One region of the Micromonospora sp. II genome, then DNA from elsewhere that is predicted to be linked to it. Evidence: riboswitches for the same ligand, from Rfam matches in the RefSeq annotation. Region 1 holds a riboswitch; the other holds the start of a gene.
What was found. A riboswitch is a leader RNA that binds a small molecule or an ion and turns the genes downstream of it on or off. The one in region 1 is predicted to bind cobalamin.
Positions count from the first base shown of each region.

Region 2: linked by a shared signal. The riboswitch ahead of A8711_RS12630 (peptidase) and the one ahead of A8711_RS17275 (CbtB-domain containing protein) in region 1 are both predicted to bind cobalamin.

Region 1 is NZ_LYXF01000031.1:31,127-40,624, forward strand. It holds gene A8711_RS17255 (magnesium chelatase subunit D family protein) at 1-1,480, shown strand, start outside; gene cobO (cob(I)yrinic acid a,c-diamide adenosyltransferase) at 1,480-2,094, shown strand; gene A8711_RS17265 (cobyrinate a,c-diamide synthase) at 2,088-3,449, shown strand; gene cobA (uroporphyrinogen-III C-methyltransferase) at 3,463-4,485, shown strand; adenosylcobalamin (AdoCbl) riboswitch at 4,485-4,625, shown strand; gene A8711_RS17275 (CbtB-domain containing protein) at 4,624-4,833, shown strand; gene A8711_RS17280 (CbtA family protein) at 4,945-5,727, shown strand; gene A8711_RS17285 (cobalt-precorrin-6A reductase) at 5,750-6,478, opposite strand; partial or broken gene A8711_RS32865 (cobyric acid synthase CobQ) at 6,610-6,804, opposite strand; gene A8711_RS32870 (hypothetical protein) at 6,762-7,169, opposite strand; gene A8711_RS17295 (ABC transporter ATP-binding protein) at 7,403-8,161, opposite strand; gene A8711_RS17300 (iron ABC transporter permease) at 8,161-9,198, opposite strand; gene A8711_RS17305 (ABC transporter substrate-binding protein) at 9,225-9,498, opposite strand, start outside.
Region 2 is NZ_LYXF01000024.1:146,495-153,311, forward strand. It holds gene metE (5-methyltetrahydropteroyltriglutamate--homocysteine S-methyltransferase) at 1-1,647, shown strand, start outside; gene A8711_RS12620 (Ig-like domain-containing protein) at 1,769-3,403, shown strand; gene A8711_RS12625 (alkaline phosphatase PhoX) at 3,618-4,778, shown strand; cobalamin riboswitch at 4,980-5,116, shown strand; gene A8711_RS12630 (peptidase) at 5,214-6,257, shown strand; gene A8711_RS12635 (hypothetical protein) at 6,326-6,778, shown strand.

The DNA.
Region 1 (9,498 bases):
GGTCGAGCATGCCTCCCGGTTCGTGTTGATCGGCACGATGAACCCGGAGGAGGGCGAACTGCGCCCGCAGCTGCTCGACCGGTTCGGCCTGACGGTCGAGGTCGCCGCCCCGCGTGACCCCGTCCTGCGGGTGCAGGCGGTCCGCCGCCGGCTCGCATTCGACGCCGACCCGGAGGGCTTCGCCACACGCTGGGCCGGCGAGCAGGAAGCCCTGCGCACCCGGCTGGCCGCCGCCCGGCGCTCGCTGGCCGGTGTCGTGCTCGACGACGAGACGCTGACCAGGATCGCCGAGCTGTGCGCCGCGTTCGACGTGGACGGCCTGCGTGCGGACCTCGTCACCGCTCGCGCCGCCGCGGCGCACGCGGCCTGGCGGGGACGTACGCGAGTGACACTCGAGGACATCCGCATCGCCGCCCGTCTCGCGCTGCCGCACCGCCGCCGCCGCAACCCCTTCGACGAGCCCGGCCTGGACCAGGACCGCCTGGACGACCTACTCGGCCACAACGACCCCGACCCCGGACCCGACGGTCCCGGCGGCGGTCTGCCCGACGACACCGGGCACGACGGATCGGCCGGGGACGTGCCCGGCTCTCCCGGCGAGAGCCCGCCCGTACCGGAGCCCGAACGGCAGGCCGCCACATCGATGGCATCCGCGGGCGAGCCCGCACGTGCCCGCTTGCTGGTCGTGAAAGGAACCGGCGACGGTCAGGCCGGCCGGCGGTCCCGGGCACGAACACCGCAGGGCCGTGTCGCCGGGCAGCGGCGGCGCACGTCCGGCGACGGCCGGCTGCACCTGCCGGGCACCATCACCGCGGCGGCGCCGCATCAGCATTCCCGGGGTGGCTTGACCGGCGGTCGCGGCCTCGCGCTCGTGCCCGGCGACCTGCGCCGGGCCGAGACCGTCGGGCGCGAGTCGAACCTCGTGCTGCTGTGCGTGGACGCGTCCGGTTCGATGGCGGCCCGCCGCCGCATGGAGCAGGTCAAGACCGCTGTGCTGTCGCTGCTGCTGGACGCCTACCGCCGCCGGGACAAGGTCGCACTGGTGACGTTCCGCCGGCACACCGCCGAGGTCGTCCTGCCACCGACCGGCTCGGTCGACGTCGCCTCCCGCCGCCTGGCCGACCTACCGGCCGGTGGCCGGACCCCGCTCGCGGAGGGCCTGGAACGCAGTGGGGAGGTGCTGCGCCGGGAGGCGCTGCGCGACCCGTCCCGCCGGCCCCTGCTCGTCGTGGTGACCGACGGCCGCGCCACCTCCGGCCCGGACCCGCTGGGTCGTGCCCACCGCGCCGCCGCCGCGCTCGCCACCAGCGGTGTCCAGGTCGTCGTCGTGGACTGCGAGACCGGACGATTCCGGCTCGGCCTCGCCGCCCGGCTTGCCACTCATCTGAGGGCCGAGCACGTGCCGCTCGGTGAAGTGACCGCCGACGGGCTCACCGGGGTCGTTCGCACGGCGACCGCTCCGCGGGCGGGGGTGGCCTGATGCCGCAGGGTAAGCCGCTCACCGTCCCGGACGACGGCAGCACCACCCGCCAGCGGCGCAACCGGCCGCTGCTGATGGTCCACACCGGAAACGGCAAGGGCAAGTCGACCGCCGCCTTCGGTATCGCGATGCGCGCTTGGAACCAGGGCTGGGACATCGGGGTGTTCCAGTTCGTGAAGTCGGCCAAGTGGCGCATCGGGGAGCAGACCGTCCTGGAGAGGCTCGGGCTGCTGCACGAGCAGACCGGCGAAGGCGGGCCAGTCGAGTGGCACAAAATGGGCTCCGGATGGTCCTGGAGCCGTAAGAGCGGCACCGAGGCGGACCACGCCGCGGACGCCGCCGAGGGCTGGGCGGAGGTGAAGCGCCGTATCCAGGCGGAACGGCACCAGCTCTACATCCTGGACGAGTTCACCTATCCGATGCAGTGGGGCTGGGTCGACGTCGGCGACGTCGTGGAGACACTGGTCCACCGTCCCGGCCGTCAGCACGTGATCGTCACCGGGCGCCGGGCCGACCACCGGCTGATCGAGGCAGCCGATCTGGTGACCGAGATGCAGCACGTCAAGCACCCGATGGACGTCGGCCAGAAGGGCCAACGAGGCATCGAATGGTGAGCCTTCCGCGGCTGATCGTCGCGGCGCCGGCCTCCGGCCACGGCAAGACCACGGTCGCGACCGGGCTCATGGCCGCGCTGGCCGCGCGCGGGCACACCGTGTCGGGGCACAAGGTGGGGCCCGACTACATCGACCCCGGCTACCACGCGCTGGCCACCGGACGCCCCGGCCGCAACCTCGACCCGCACCTGACCGACCCCTCACTCGTGATCCCGCTGCTGCTGCACGGCGCACGCGACGCGGACATCGCCATCGTCGAAGGGGTCATGGGCCTGTTCGACGGCCGCATCGGCGGCGACGGTTTCGCCTCTACCGCGCACCTCGCGGCCCTGACCGCCACCCCGATCCTGCTGGTCGTGGACGTCTCGCACACCTCGCGCAGCGTAGGGGCCGTCGTGCACGGAATGGGCACGTTCGAGGCCGGCGTCACCGTCGCGGGTGTCGTGCTCAACAAAGCCGGGTCCGCCCGCCACGCCGCCGAGGCGGCCCGGGCGGTGGAATCCACCGGCGTACCGGTGCTCGGGATCCTGCACCGCGACCAGGGTGTCAGCGCCCCGTCGCGCCACCTCGGGCTCGTGCCGGCAGCCGAACGTGAGGAGGCCGCCGCCGCCCTGGACGTGCTGGCCGAGCAGATCGCCCGCCACGTGGACCTCGATGCGGTGCTGCAGGTGGCACGCACCGCACCCGATCTGGACGCCCAGCCATGGGATCCCGCCGCGCACGTCCGGCGGCTGGGCGCCGGATCACCGGTGGTTGCGGTCGCGGCCGGGCGTGCCTTCACCTTCCGGTACGCCGAGACGACCGAGCTGCTGCAGGCGGCGGGCTGCACCGTCGTTCCGTTCGACCCGGCCCGCGACCAGCGGCTTCCCGCCGGGACACGCGGGTTGTACCTCGGTGGGGGGTTCCCCGAGGTACACGCGTCCACGCTGAGCGCCAACACGACGCTGCGCCACGAACTGCGCCAGGCCGTCCTCGACGGCGTCCCCACCGTCGCCGAGTGCGCCGGCCTGCTGTATCTGTGCCGCTCCGTCGACGGCCATCCCATGGTCGGGGCGCTCGACGCCGAAGCCGTCATGACGCCGCGCCTCACCCTCGCGTACCACCGTGCCGCACTCGGCTCGGACCAGCTGCTCGGCGAGCGGGGAACCGCTGCCACCGGCCACGAATTCCACCGCACCACCGTCACACCCGGTCACGGCGAGCACCCCGCCTGGCGCATCGAGGGCCGCAATGCCGGATTCGCCTCCCCCAGCCTCAGCGCGTCCTATCTGCACGTGCATTGGGCTGGGCAACCGCATCTGGCCCAGTCGTTCACCGAGGCCGTACACCGGACGGCTGTCTCCTCAGCACGTTAGGAATCACCGTCACATGCAGCTGAACCTCACCGGCCGTAGCGTGCTCGTCCTCGACGGGAGCGCACCCGCCGCCGTCACGGTCAGTGCGCTGCTGCACAGGCGCGCCCTGGTCACCGTCGCCGCGCCGGCCGTGTGCGCCGCGCTGGAGGACCTCGCCCTCCGCGGGCGCCTGACCTGGGTCACCACCCCGGTCGACGAGAGCCGGTTCGACGTCGTGCTGCGTACCGTCGCACCCTCGGAGGCCGGGGCGCCGGCAGCGGTCCGAACGGCCGGACACGTCACGCTGGTCGGCGCCGGCCCGGGCGATCCAGGGCTGGTCACCGTCGCCGGACGCGCGGCCGTCAAGCAGGCCGACGTGATCCTCACCGACCGGCTCGCCCCGTGGGAGGCCCTGAAGTGGGCGCGCCCGGATGCCGAGATCATCGACGTCACCAAGATCCCGTACGGGCGGAGCACGAGCCAGGAACAGATCAACGCGCTGCTTGTCGAGCACGCCCGCGCCGGACGGCACGTTGTGCGGTTCAAGGGCGGCGACTCGTACGTCTTCGGCCGCGGCTTCGAGGAAGTCACCGCGTGCGCCGAAGCCGGCGTCCCCACCACCGTGATACCCGGCGTGACCTCCAGCATCGCGGCCCCGGAGCTGGCCGGCATCCCGGTCACCCACCGCGGACTCGTGCAAGGCTTCACCGTCATCTCCGGCCACGTACCGCCCGGCCATCCCGACTCGTCGATCGACTACGCCGCCCTCGCCCGCACCGGCACCACCCTCGTGGTGCTGATGGGCATGCGCAACCTCGCGGCCATCGCCGACGCGCTCGTCGCCGCCGGTCTCGACCGGAACACACCATGCGCCGTCGTCGCGGACGCCGCCTCGGCCGGCCAGCGGGTGCTGCGCAGTACCCTCGCCGACGTCGTCGCCGACACCGCCGAGGCCGGCATCGGCGCGCCCGCCGTAACGGTGATCGGCCACGTCGTCGCCCTCGGACCGGCCGCCGTGCAGGCAGTCGCGACAGCGTCGCGTTGCTCCGATACCTGATATGGTCGTGCCACCCTGCTGAAGGAAGCCGGTGTGAATCCGGCGCAGTCGCGCTACTGTGACGCCGCTCGCGGCGAAGCCAGACCCTCCAGCCAGGTCGACCACCCATCGACGGGACGCAGCATCCCAAGGAGTGTCATGCCTCAGGCGACCACGGCCATTCCGGCCGTTCTTCCCACCATTCCCGTTCGCGCGCTCGCCCCCTGGGCGCTGTTCTTCGCGCTGGTCACCGCCGTCGTCCTGTATTTCGTGGGCGCCGAGCAGGGAGCTTTCTCCGTCTTCGAGGGCACCTTCATCCACGAGCTGACGCACGACGCACGGCACGTGCTGGGCTTCCCCTGCCACTGACACCACGCCACGCGGCAGTCCGCCCGGCCCGGCCGGAGTTTTCGTCTTTCCTCGTCACCGGCGCTGCGGGCGTTTCGTGCTGCCCGCGGCCGGCTCCCGAACGGACCCTTGATGACCCCTCGCACTTTTCTCGTTCACGGGCTGTTGGCCGGGCTCATCGCCGGTTTCGCGGCCTTCCTCGTCTCCTACGTCGTCGCCGAACCCCAGGTCGATGCAGCCATCGCCCTGGAGGAAGCCGGTGCCGCCGAGCACCCGCACGACAATGCCACCGCCGAGCAGTCTCACAGCCACGATGAGGAGGAGGCCGAAGTCTCGCGTGGCACCCAGTCCACCGGGGGCCTGGCACTGGGCACCATCCTGGTAGGCGTCGTCCTCGGTGGAGCGACCGCGCTCGCTGCCGCCTTCGCCGCCGGGCGTCTGGGCTCCCTGTCCGCACGGGCCAGCACCGCGGTGGTCGCCGCCGTCGGTTTCGTCGCCACCGCCCTCGTGCCGTTCCTCAAGTACCCCGCCACACCACCGGCGGTCGGCTCCGGTGACACGATCAACGAGCGGACCGCGCTGTACTTCGGGTTCTGGGCACTGAGCCTGGCCGCCGCGATCGGCGCCGTGGTCCTGGCCCGGCGTCTGCTGCCCCAGCTGGGCGCATACTCGGCGGTGCTGGCCGGTGCCGGCGCCTATCTCGTGGTCGTCGTGGTCGCCGGGGCTCTGCTGCCGACGGTCAACGAGGTCGGCGGCTTCCCGGCCGACACACTCTGGTACTTCCGCATCTCGTCGATCACGACCCTGGCCGCGACTTGGGCGGTCCTGGGTGCAGTGCTGACCGGTCTGGTCGGACGCGACGCGGACCGTGCCGCCGAGCGGCTGCGCCGCCAGGAGCTGGCGGCCACGCTCTGAACCTTCCCGGCTGAACCTCGCGTCAGGGTGCGGGCAACGCCCGCACCCACGCCAGGGCGGCGTCCACGTCACGGACCAGCGGCACTCCGGCCGGCGGCCCGGCGCGGCGCACGATCACGACCGGCATCGCCCGCTCGGCGGCGACCTCCAGCTTCGCGACCGTGTGGTCACCGCCGGAGTCCTTGGTAACTAGAACGTCCGTGCCCGCCATCACCTCCCGCTCGTGCGCGAGGGTGTAGGGACCGCGGCTGCGCAGCAGCTTCCACGACACCGGCAGGACGATGTCGGGCTCGTCCACCACGCGAACCAGGCACGCGTGCCGGCGCAACGGTTCGACGAAGTGCGCCAGCGACTGCCGTCCGACGGTGAGGAACGGCCGGTCGCCCAGACCGGCCGCCACCCGGGCAGCTTCACTGTGGTCACCGGCCCAGTACCAGGCCGACGCCTCGGGGCGAGCGGCCCAGCCGGGCCGTTCCAAACGGAGCAGGGGAACCCCGGCGGCCGGGCACGCCGCCGCCGCGTTGGCGCTGATCTTCTCCGCGAACGGGTGCGTCGCGTCGACCACGGCACGCACCCGGGTCTCCGCCAGGTACGCGGCCAGTCCTGCGATCCCGCCGAAGCCACCGACGCGGACCTGCCCCACCGGCAGCCGGGGACGCGCGACCCGCCCCGCCAGTGAGGTCACGACCACGGCACCGTCGTCGACGAGCGAGGCCGCCAGCGCGCGGGCCTCGCCCGTCCCACCGAGCACGAGAATCCTCACGCGTAGGGTCCGATCACCGGCGCCGCGGGAGCGCCCCGCTCGGCTAGGTTCAGCAGCGCGTCGACCTCCAGGTGTTTCTCCGCCAGGTCGGCGAGCAGATCCAGCCGGGCCTGCCGGGCCGGCTCTGCGCCCGCCGCCAGCGCCTGCACCCACTGAGCATGGCCGATCTCCGCCCCACCCGCACACGCCATCGAATTGTTCGCCATGTTCCGTGCCTTGAACGGAGCGACCCGAACACCGCGCCGTGCGAACGCCCGGCACAACGCGGTCGTCACCCGGCTCTTGCCCGCGTCCGACGTCGTGCCCGCCACCATGAGCCGCCCGGTTCGGCGAGCCTGTCCTTCCACCGCCCCAGTATCGCCTGCTGTCCATCCGCCGGACCGCCGGGCTCGGCGTGGGCGAGGTCCAGCCCGGGCTGGTGTCCGACGCTGCCCACCACTTCGGCCATCAGCAACGTGACCTCATGGACGAGTTCGTCCATGCTCTGCCCTGTCTGTGACTGGACCAGGGCCAAGGGCGAGTTCGGCGAGCAGCATGAAACCCGGGTGCGCACGGTCTCGTCGCCGATGGCGCCCAGCAGTTCCTCGGCGCCGGCGAAGGCACCGCGGTGTCTGGCCGCAATGACTCCCGCCGCCTGCTGCGCCGCGAGGAACGCCGGCCCAGCGCCGGCCTCGGTCATCGTGCCAGGATGATCGGGTTGCCGGCGCGGGGCGCGTCGAACCGCCGGGTCACGTCCGACCAGTGAACCGGTGGCCGCGTCGAGCGCCGCGTGCAGCAAACGGTTTCGCGCCGTCGAGGAAACACCTGTGCACGAATACGCCCAGACGCGCGGCCATCTGCTCGGCGAGCTGGTGGATCGTGTCGTGGCCAGCGTGGTGGGTGACCGACCGGGCACCGGCAGCACGTGCCGGGTCATGACGGCGGCCGGAACTCAATGACGGTCCGCCCGTCGTGAACCCGCACGTCTGCGTCGACGCCGTACACGTCGGCGAGCAGCGCCGGGGTGAGCACCCGTGCGGGTGGTCCCGCGGCGACGACCCGGCCGTGGTGCAGCACGACGACGGTGTCGCAGAACATGACGGCCAGGTTGAGGTCGTGCAGCGCGGCGAGGGCGGTGACCTGCGATCGGCGGACCAGGTGCAGCAGCTGAAGCTGGTGGCCGATGTCGAGGTGGTTGGTGGGTTCGTCGAGCAGCAGCAGTTCCGGCTCCTGGGCCAGCGCGCGGGCGAGCTGGACGCGCTGGCGTTCCCCACCGGACAGGGTCTGCCACTTACGGTCGGCGAACCCGGCCAGGTCGACCCGGCCCAGTGCCTCGACCGCGGCGGCATGGTCGCTGCCGGTGTCGGACCAGCGGGTCCGGCGGTGCGGGATGCGGCCGAGCAGGACCACGTCGCGGACGGTCAGGTCGAGGTCGGTCTCGGCGTGCTGGGCCAGCAACGCGATGCGCCGGGCCAGGGCAAGGCGCCGCAGCCGAGTCACGTCGTCGCCTGCGAGTGTGATGTTGCCGGTATCCGGGCGCACCAGGGCGGCGACGGCCCGCAGCAGGGTGGTCTTGCCGGAGCCGTTCGGGCCGAGCAGCCCGACCAGGCTGCCCGCCGGGACGGTGCCGGTGACGTGGTCGAGGATGCGGGCGGCGGGCACCGCCCACGAGACGTCGGAGATCTGAAGCATCAGCCGCGTACCTCCCGGCGGCGCAGGATCAGGAAGAACGCCGGCACCCCGACCAGTGCCGTCAGCACCCCGACCGGCAGCTCACGCGGTTCGAAGACGGTGCGGGCGGCGGTGTCGACCCAGGTCAGGAAGATGGCGCCGGCGAGCACGGCGACCGGTAGCAGCCGCCGGTGGTCCGGTCCGGTGATCAGGCGGGCGGCGTGCGGGAGGATCAGCCCGGCGAACCCGATCGCGCCGCTGACCGCGACCAGCACGGCGGTCAGCAGGGCGGTGCCGACCAGCAGCAGCCACCGCAGCCGGTTCACCTCGACGCCGAGGCTCGCGGCGGCCTCCTCACCGAAGGCGAAGGCGTTGAGGGTACGGGCGTGCCAGCCGACCACCGCCAGCACCACGACCAGCACCGGTACCGCCCAGCCCAGGGCCGTCCAGTCGGCGCGGGCCATTGACCCGGACAGCCAGAACGTGATGCTCTGCGTGGCGTGCGGGTCGGCCACCCAGATGATCACGAAAGAGGTCAGTGCCGCGCACAGTTGTCCCACCGCGACCCCGGTCAGCACCACGCGCGTCGGCGACAATGCCCCGAACCTCCCGGCCAGGCCCACGACCAGCAGGAACGCGACAAGGGCGCCGAGGAAGGCGCCGCCGGTCAGCGCGGCTACGCCACTACCGATGCCGGCCACGACCACCAGGACCGCGCCCAGCGACGCCCCTGAGGAGACCCCGAGCAGGTACGGGTCCGCCAGGGGATTGCGGGTGACGGTCTGCATGACCGCACCGGCCGCGGCCAGGCCCGCCCCCACCGTGGCGGCGCCGAGAACCCGGGGCAAACGTAGGTCCCAGACGATGTGGTCGCGCAGCAGCGGCACGTCCGAGTTCGCGAGTCCCAGGTGGCCGGCGACGACCGTCCACACCGTCCCGACAGTCAGGTCGGCCGGGCCGATGGTGACCGCGACGGCCACCGACAGCACCAGACCGGCGACCAGAGCCAGCACGAGCGCGGCCAGGCCGACCGCCCGCACCGGGCGGTGGGTGCGCACCGGGGCGGGCCGGGTGGTGACGGCGGTCAGCTCGGGACCCCGGACGGCAGCGCGGCGATGCCCTGGGCGAGGGCTTCGACGCCGAGGACGTTGCGGACACCGGCCGTGGTTGACGAGAACGGGATCACCACGTACCACTGCTGTTTGACCGCGGGCAGGTCCTTGAGGGTGCGGTGCCCGGCGAGGAAGGTCTTCTTCTGCGCGGCGGGATCCCAGCTCGCGTCGACGAGCACGATGACCTCGGGGTTGCGGTCGGTGACGGTCTCCCAGCTTGTGTCGCCCCAGCTGCCGGTGAGGTCG
Region 2 (6,817 bases), on a different contig from region 1:
CGATGGGTGCAGCTGGACGAACCCGCCTACGTCGCCGACCGGAGCGCCGCCGAGATCGACGCGCTGCGGGAGGCGTACACCCGGCTCGGCGCGGTGGAACAGCGGCCGGCGATCTTCGTCGCCACCTATTTCGGCGAGCTCGGTGACGCGCTGCCCGCCCTGCTCGACACGCCGGTCGAAGCGGTCGGCGTGGATCTGGTGGCCGGGCCCGGCAACCTGCGGCGGCTGGCCGGTGCGGGACCGCTGCGCGGCAAGACGATCGTGGCCGGCCTCGTCGACGGCCGCAACGTCTGGCGTACCGACCTGCGGGCCGCCGTGGCGGCCGGTGCCGCCGTCACCGCCCTCGCCGACCACGTCGCCGTGTCCACCTCGTGCTCGCTGCTGCACGTGCCGGAGGACCTGTCCGCCGAGACCGCTCTCGACCCGGCGCTGCGTCAGCGGCTCGCCTTCGCCCGGCAGAAGGTCGATGAGGTCGTCCGGCTCGGCCGCGCGCTGCGCAACGGCACCACGTCCCTGCCCGAGCCGCTGCCGCCCACCCCTGCCGCCTGGCGCGACGACACCGTACGCGGTCGGCTCGCCGCGCTGCGCGCCACGGATCGGCAGCGCGGCGCGTACCCGGAGCGTGCGGCGGCACAGCAGGCCCGGCTGAACCTGCCGCCCCTCCCGACCACGACCATCGGATCGTTCCCGCAGACCGACGAGCTGCGCCGCGCGCGTGCCGAGCACCGGGCCGGGCGTCTCGACGACGCCGCCTACACGCAGCGGATGCGCGCCGAGGTCGAGCACGTCGTCCGGCTCCAGGAGCGGCTGGGCCTGGACGTGCTCGTGCACGGCGAGCCGGAACGAAACGACATGGTCCAGTACTTCGGCGAGCAGCTGGACGGGTTCGCCGCCACCGAACACGGCTGGGTCCAGTCCTACGGCTCCCGATGCGTGCGTCCGCCCGTCATCTACGGCGACGTGGCACGCAGGGCGCCGATGACCGTCAACTGGTCCACCTACGCGCAGTCGCTGACCGACCGGCCGGTCAAGGGCATGCTCACCGGCCCGGTCACGATCCTGGCCTGGTCGTTCGTCCGCAGCGACCAGCCACTGGCAGACACCGCGGACCAGGTCGCGCTCGCCCTGCGCGACGAGTGCCGTGATCTCGAGGCAGCCGGTATCCGGGTCATCCAGGTCGACGAGCCGGCGCTGCGTGAGACGCTGCCACTGCGCAGGGCGGACCAGAAGGCGTACCTGGACTGGGCAGTCGGGGCGTTCCGCCTGGCCACCTGCGGAGTCGCCGACGACACCCAGATCCACACCCACCTGTGCTACTCGGAGTTCGGGGAGGTGATCACGGCCATCGACGCCCTCGACGCCGACGTCACGAGCATCGAGGCATCCCGCTCCCGGATGGAGGTCCTCGACGACCTCGCCGCTCTCGGATACCGCCGGGGTGTGGGGCCCGGCGTCTGGGACATCCACTCACCCCGGGTGCCGTCCCACGACGAGGTCGTCGGCGCGCTGCGCCGGGCCGTGGCCGCGGTGCCGGCCGAGCGGCTGTGGGTGAACCCCGACTGCGGCCTCAAGACGCGCGGCTATCCCGAGGTCGAGGCGTCCCTCCAGCACCTGGTCGCCGCCGCGGCCGAGCTGCGCGGAAACTGATCCACGCGACCGGGCGGGACGGCTCGTCGTCCCGCCCGGCCCGGGCCCGGTTCAGCCCTTGACAGGCCGTGCCCGGAGCGCCGAGGCTGCATGAAGTGATGTATGTCGATGTTACGGGGGCATGATGCGACGCAGGATCTTCGCGCTGGCTACAGCAGCCGCGGTCGTCGTCGGCGGGGCCATGACGATGGCGCTGCGGCCGGCCTACGCCGCGACGGCGTGCACGGTGGACTACACCATCACCCGGGAGTGGTCCAGCGGCTTCTGGGCCGAGCTCACCGTCACCAACCTGGGCGCTCCCGTCACCGACTGGTGGCTGCGGTTCCGGCAGGCGAACGGTCAGACGATCACCATGGGCCTCGACCGGCTGCCGGACGGATACACGCTGGGCAGCGGCGAGATGTATCCGATGACCATGCTCCGTCCGCCGGCGGGATCCACGCTGCCGACCGGCGCCTCGGTGACGGTGCGGTTCGGCGGCAACTACCAGGGTGCCGACCCCGAGCCGACCGACTGGGTGTTGAGCGGCCAGCCGTGCGACGGGGACGGCGCCGACCCGACCGGCTCGTCGCCGCCGCCGGCCTCGGGGAGCCCGCGGCCCAGCCCACTGCCGGGCGGGCCGTCGGTGGCGCTCACCTCGCCCCTGCCCAATGACTTCTTCGCCGCGCCGGGCGTCATCCCGATCCGTGCCGAGGCCACGGCGGCGCCCGGCCGGCGGATCGAGCGGGTCGAGTTCCGCGAGCGCGGCAGGCTGCTCGCCGTGGACACCACCGCGCCGTACGCGTTCGACTGGCGCGGCGTGCCGCCGAACAGCGGCACCCGCGTCACCGCCACCGCCTACGACAGCAGCGGCGCCCAGGCCACCGCCGAGGTCCGCGGCATCCGGGTGCTCCCGCCGCAGGCGCCCGGCGCCGCGCCTGCGCTGAAGGCGTTCGGCAACCGCATCCTCACGGTCACAGCCAGTCCGAGGCCGTACCGGCCCCGTGGAATCATCCGGTCGGCCGCGCCCGGCGAATGCGCATGGGGACCGATCCACTGGGACGGCCCGGTCGACGACGCGTCGGTAGGCGCGCTGCGGGCCCGCGGCGTCAACGCGGTACGGGTCGTGCTGAGCGACGCCTGCTACGCCTACACCGGCAGCCCTGCCGATCGGCAGAACCGCGTCGGCTACCTCGACGAGGCGGCCCGGTACGTCGACCGGCTCGTCGGGGCCGGCATCACACCCGTCGTGTCGCTGCGGCAGAGCGACATCTCCGCCACCCGCACGTTCTGGAGCGCGGCGGCGGAGGTGTTCGGCGACGACAACGCAGTGGTCTTCGACATCTCGCCGTACGACTTCCCGGCGGCCGGCGGCACCGATCCCGCGGCGGTCTGGACCTGCTGGCGCGACGGCGGATCCGAGTGCGCCGGCGCCGGTCTGCCGAACTTCGGCGTGCAGGAGCAGATCCGCCTGCTTCGCGTCCAGGGCTCGTTCAACCTGGTCCTCGCCGCCGGGATCGACGGCGGCAACGATCTGAGCCGGTGGCTGGAATATCGCCCGGCTGACCCGGACGGCCGCAGCGTGGCCGCCGCCTGGCGCGTCGACGACCGCTCGGCCTGCGCCACGCCGGCCTGCTGGCGGTCCACGCTGCTCCCGGTCGCCGCCCAGGTGCCGCTGGTCGCCACCGACGTCAGCGCCGGCTCGGGGGCGCCGACGTTCGTACCGCGGACTGTCGCCTGGCTCGACCAGCACGGCATCGGCCACCTGCGCCGGTGACCGGGGGAGGGGAGGCCGCGGCCGGAGGGCCGGTCAGACGGCCGCGCGCGCCCACTGCTGGTTGGTGCCGCTGCCTCTCCTACCCGTACGACCCCTCGACCGGGTCGGCGTGGGCGGGACATCGCACATCGAGCCGTCCATCGACGTTCATCCAACAGATCGGCGTGCGTAAGCTCCACACGGTCGGATCCATGGAACCTACGGAGGAGGTTCCATGGATCGTCGAACGATGTTGCGGGCCACCGTTGTCGGTGCGGGCGCCCTCGCCCTGCCGTTCACGGCGTGGTCGGCGGCGTACGGAGCCCCGGCACAGAACGCGGCGGGGCCCTACGGCGGGCTTCAGGCAGCCGACGCCAACGGCATCCAGTTGCCGGCCGGGTTCACCAGCTCGATCGTCGCGCGTTCCCGGCGGACGGTGCCGGGGACGTCGTACACCTGGCACGACGCTCCGGACGGTGGCGCCGTGTTCGCGAACGGCAGCGGCTGGATCTACGTGTCGAACTCCGAGGTGTCGGCCGGTGCGGGTGGCGGCGTCTCGCGACTCGTTTTCAACTCCAGCGGGGCCGTGGTCGGGGCGTCGCGGATCCTCTCCGGCACCAACAACAACTGCGCCGGTGGCAAGACACCGTGGAACACCTGGCTCTCCTGCGAGGAGGTGTCCCTGGGACGTGTCTTCGAGACGTACCCTCTCGGCGGGACCGCGGTGGCGCGTCCCGCGATGGGCCGGTTCAAGCACGAGGCGGCCGCGGCCGACCCGGTCCGCCGCGTGGTCTACCTGACCGAGGACGAGACCGACGGCAAGTTCTACCGCTTCGTGCCGGCCACCTGGGGCGACCTGTCCGCCGGAACCCTCCAGGTCCTCCGCGCCGGTACGGCCACCTCCGGCACGTTCACCTGGGCCACGGTGCCCGATCCGGACGGCTCGCCCACCCCGACCCGGCAGCAGGTGTCCGGCGCGAAGACGTTCAACGGTGGCGAGGGCTGTCACTACGCGGACGACACCGTCTGGTTCACCACGAAGGGCGACAACCGCGTGTGGCAGGTCAACCTGGCCGCCGGCACGTACGAGCTCGCCTACGACGACAACCTGGTCAGTCCGGGCGCCCCTCCGCTGACCGGGGTCGACAACATCACCGGGTCCACGGCCGGGGACCTCTACGTCGCCGAGGACGGCGGGAACATGGAGATCTGCATGATCACGCCGGACGACAAGATCTCGGTCTTCCTGCGGATCACCGGACAGAGCGGTTCGGAGATCACCGGGCCGGCGTTCACCCCGGCGGGGGACCGGCTGTACTTCTCCTCGCAACGCGGCACGACCGGCTCGTCCTCCGGCGGCATCACCTACTGCGTCACCGGTCCGTTCCGCCGTTGACCGGCTCCCGGTCCCGCCGGCAGTGACCACACGGTGAGGGACGCCCGGTCCTCACCGGGCGTCCTTCACCGGCGTGCTCCACGCGGACGCGCCGGGACGACGGCCTCTCGACGTCGGGGTGTGAAACCGCCGATTCCGCCGGCCGTCACGGCACGTGGCCGGTTCCTGGCGCATTGACATCGGCGCACCGGCCACAGCAGACTGTCGCGACAACTCAACCACCGCGTGTACGTGCGGGGGAAGACCGGTCGAAATCCGGCGCTGGCCCGCAACGGTAGGCCGCCCAGAGAACTCTGCGGCGGCGAGCCCGAATACCCGTCGTACGCGTGCAACCGCTCCCCACCCGTCGTGGCCCACGGGTCGGAGTCCCGGACGCCCCCGCGTACTGCGGCCGTCCGGGCTTTCGACGACCGCCGGGCCGGAAAGGCGCTTCCGATGGTCGTCCGCCGAAGCCGGCACCGCCTGCTCGCGCTCCTCTGCGGCGTACTCGCCGCCCTCACCCTCACCACACCGGCCGTCGCCGCCCCCGATCGCGCCGCCCTCACCCGCCCGGAGGCCGCCGCCGGCTGGCTCGCCCGGCAACTCGTCGACGGCGAACGCTTCGAGGCGGTCTTCGACGGTGTCGCCTACCCCGACCAGGGGCTGACCCTCGACGCCGTGTTCGCCTTCGCCGCCGCCGGCGTGGCCGACGACCACGGCGCCGGCGCGCTGGCCTGGGTCACCCGGCCGGACATCCGCGACGGCTATCTCGGCGACGGCGTCTCCGAGGCGTACGCGGGCGCGACCGCCAAGCTCGCCCTCGCCGTGCAGGTGCGCGGCGGCGACCCGGCCGACGTCGCCGGGGTGGACCTGATCGCCCGGCTGCGTTCGCTGCAGACGCCGGCCGGCCGGTTCAGCGACCGGTCCGCGTACGGCGACTACAGCAACGCGTTCAGCCAGTCCTTCGCGCTGCTGGCGCTGGACCGTACGGCGGCCGGGGCGCCACCGGCGGCGGCCGCCTGGCTGGCCGGCACCCGATGCCCGGACGGCGGCTACCCGCTGCTGCCCGCCCAACCGGTCTGCACGTCCGACGTGGACGCCACCGCGCTCGTGACGCAGGCGCTGCGCGCCGCGGACCGTCCGGCCGACGCCGCCGCCGGGCTGCGCTGGCTGGTGTCCGTTCAGCGTGCCGACGGCGGCTTCGCCAACGCGGCCGGCACACCGAACGCCAACAGCACCGGCCTCGCCGCGCAGGCCCTGCGCGACGGTCACCGGCTGCCGGCCTGGGCGCGGTCCCGGGCGTTCCTCGCCGGACTCCAGGTCGGCTGCGCCGGGGCGCCCGCGGACCGGGGCGCCGTCGACTTCGACGGTGGCGGCTTCGACCCGGCCACCGCGCCCCGGGCCACCGCCCAGGCCGTCCTCGGTCTCACCGGGATCGGGTACGCCCGTCTGTCCGCAGCCGGCGCCGACCCCGGCGCACCGGCGCTCGCCTGCCCGTGAACCGCCTCGCCGCTCACCCGATCACAGGAGGACCCGTGTTCCGTCACCGTCCCACCGCCCGCACCTGGATGGCCGGCCTGCTGGCCGCCGTCGTGGCCGGCGTCGCGCTGACCGCAGTCGAACCCGCGCCCCGGTCGGCGCACGCCGCCGCCTGCGTCGGCACCTCGGGAGTCACTGTGGTCGTCGACTTCGCCGCGCTCGGCGGCGGCGTCCAGGTCGCCTGTGCGCCGGGCGATCCGGCCACCGGCCTGGCCGCGCTTCAGGCCGCCGGCTTCACCGTCACCGGCACCGCCCGCTGGGGCCTGGCCTTCGTCTGCCGGATCAACGGCAAGCCCACCGCCGCGACCGAGCCGTGCGTCAACACCCCGCCGGCCACCGCGTACTGGTCGTACTGGCACGCGTCCAGCGGCGGCTCCTGGTCCTACAGCACGTCGGGGGCGACCGGCTACAACCCCGCGCCGGGCAGCGTCGAGGGCTGGTCCTTCGGCGCCGGCGCCCCGCCGAGCATCGCCGCTCCCTGAACCGTCGGCTGCGAACGGTGTGACCAGCGGCGCACCGGG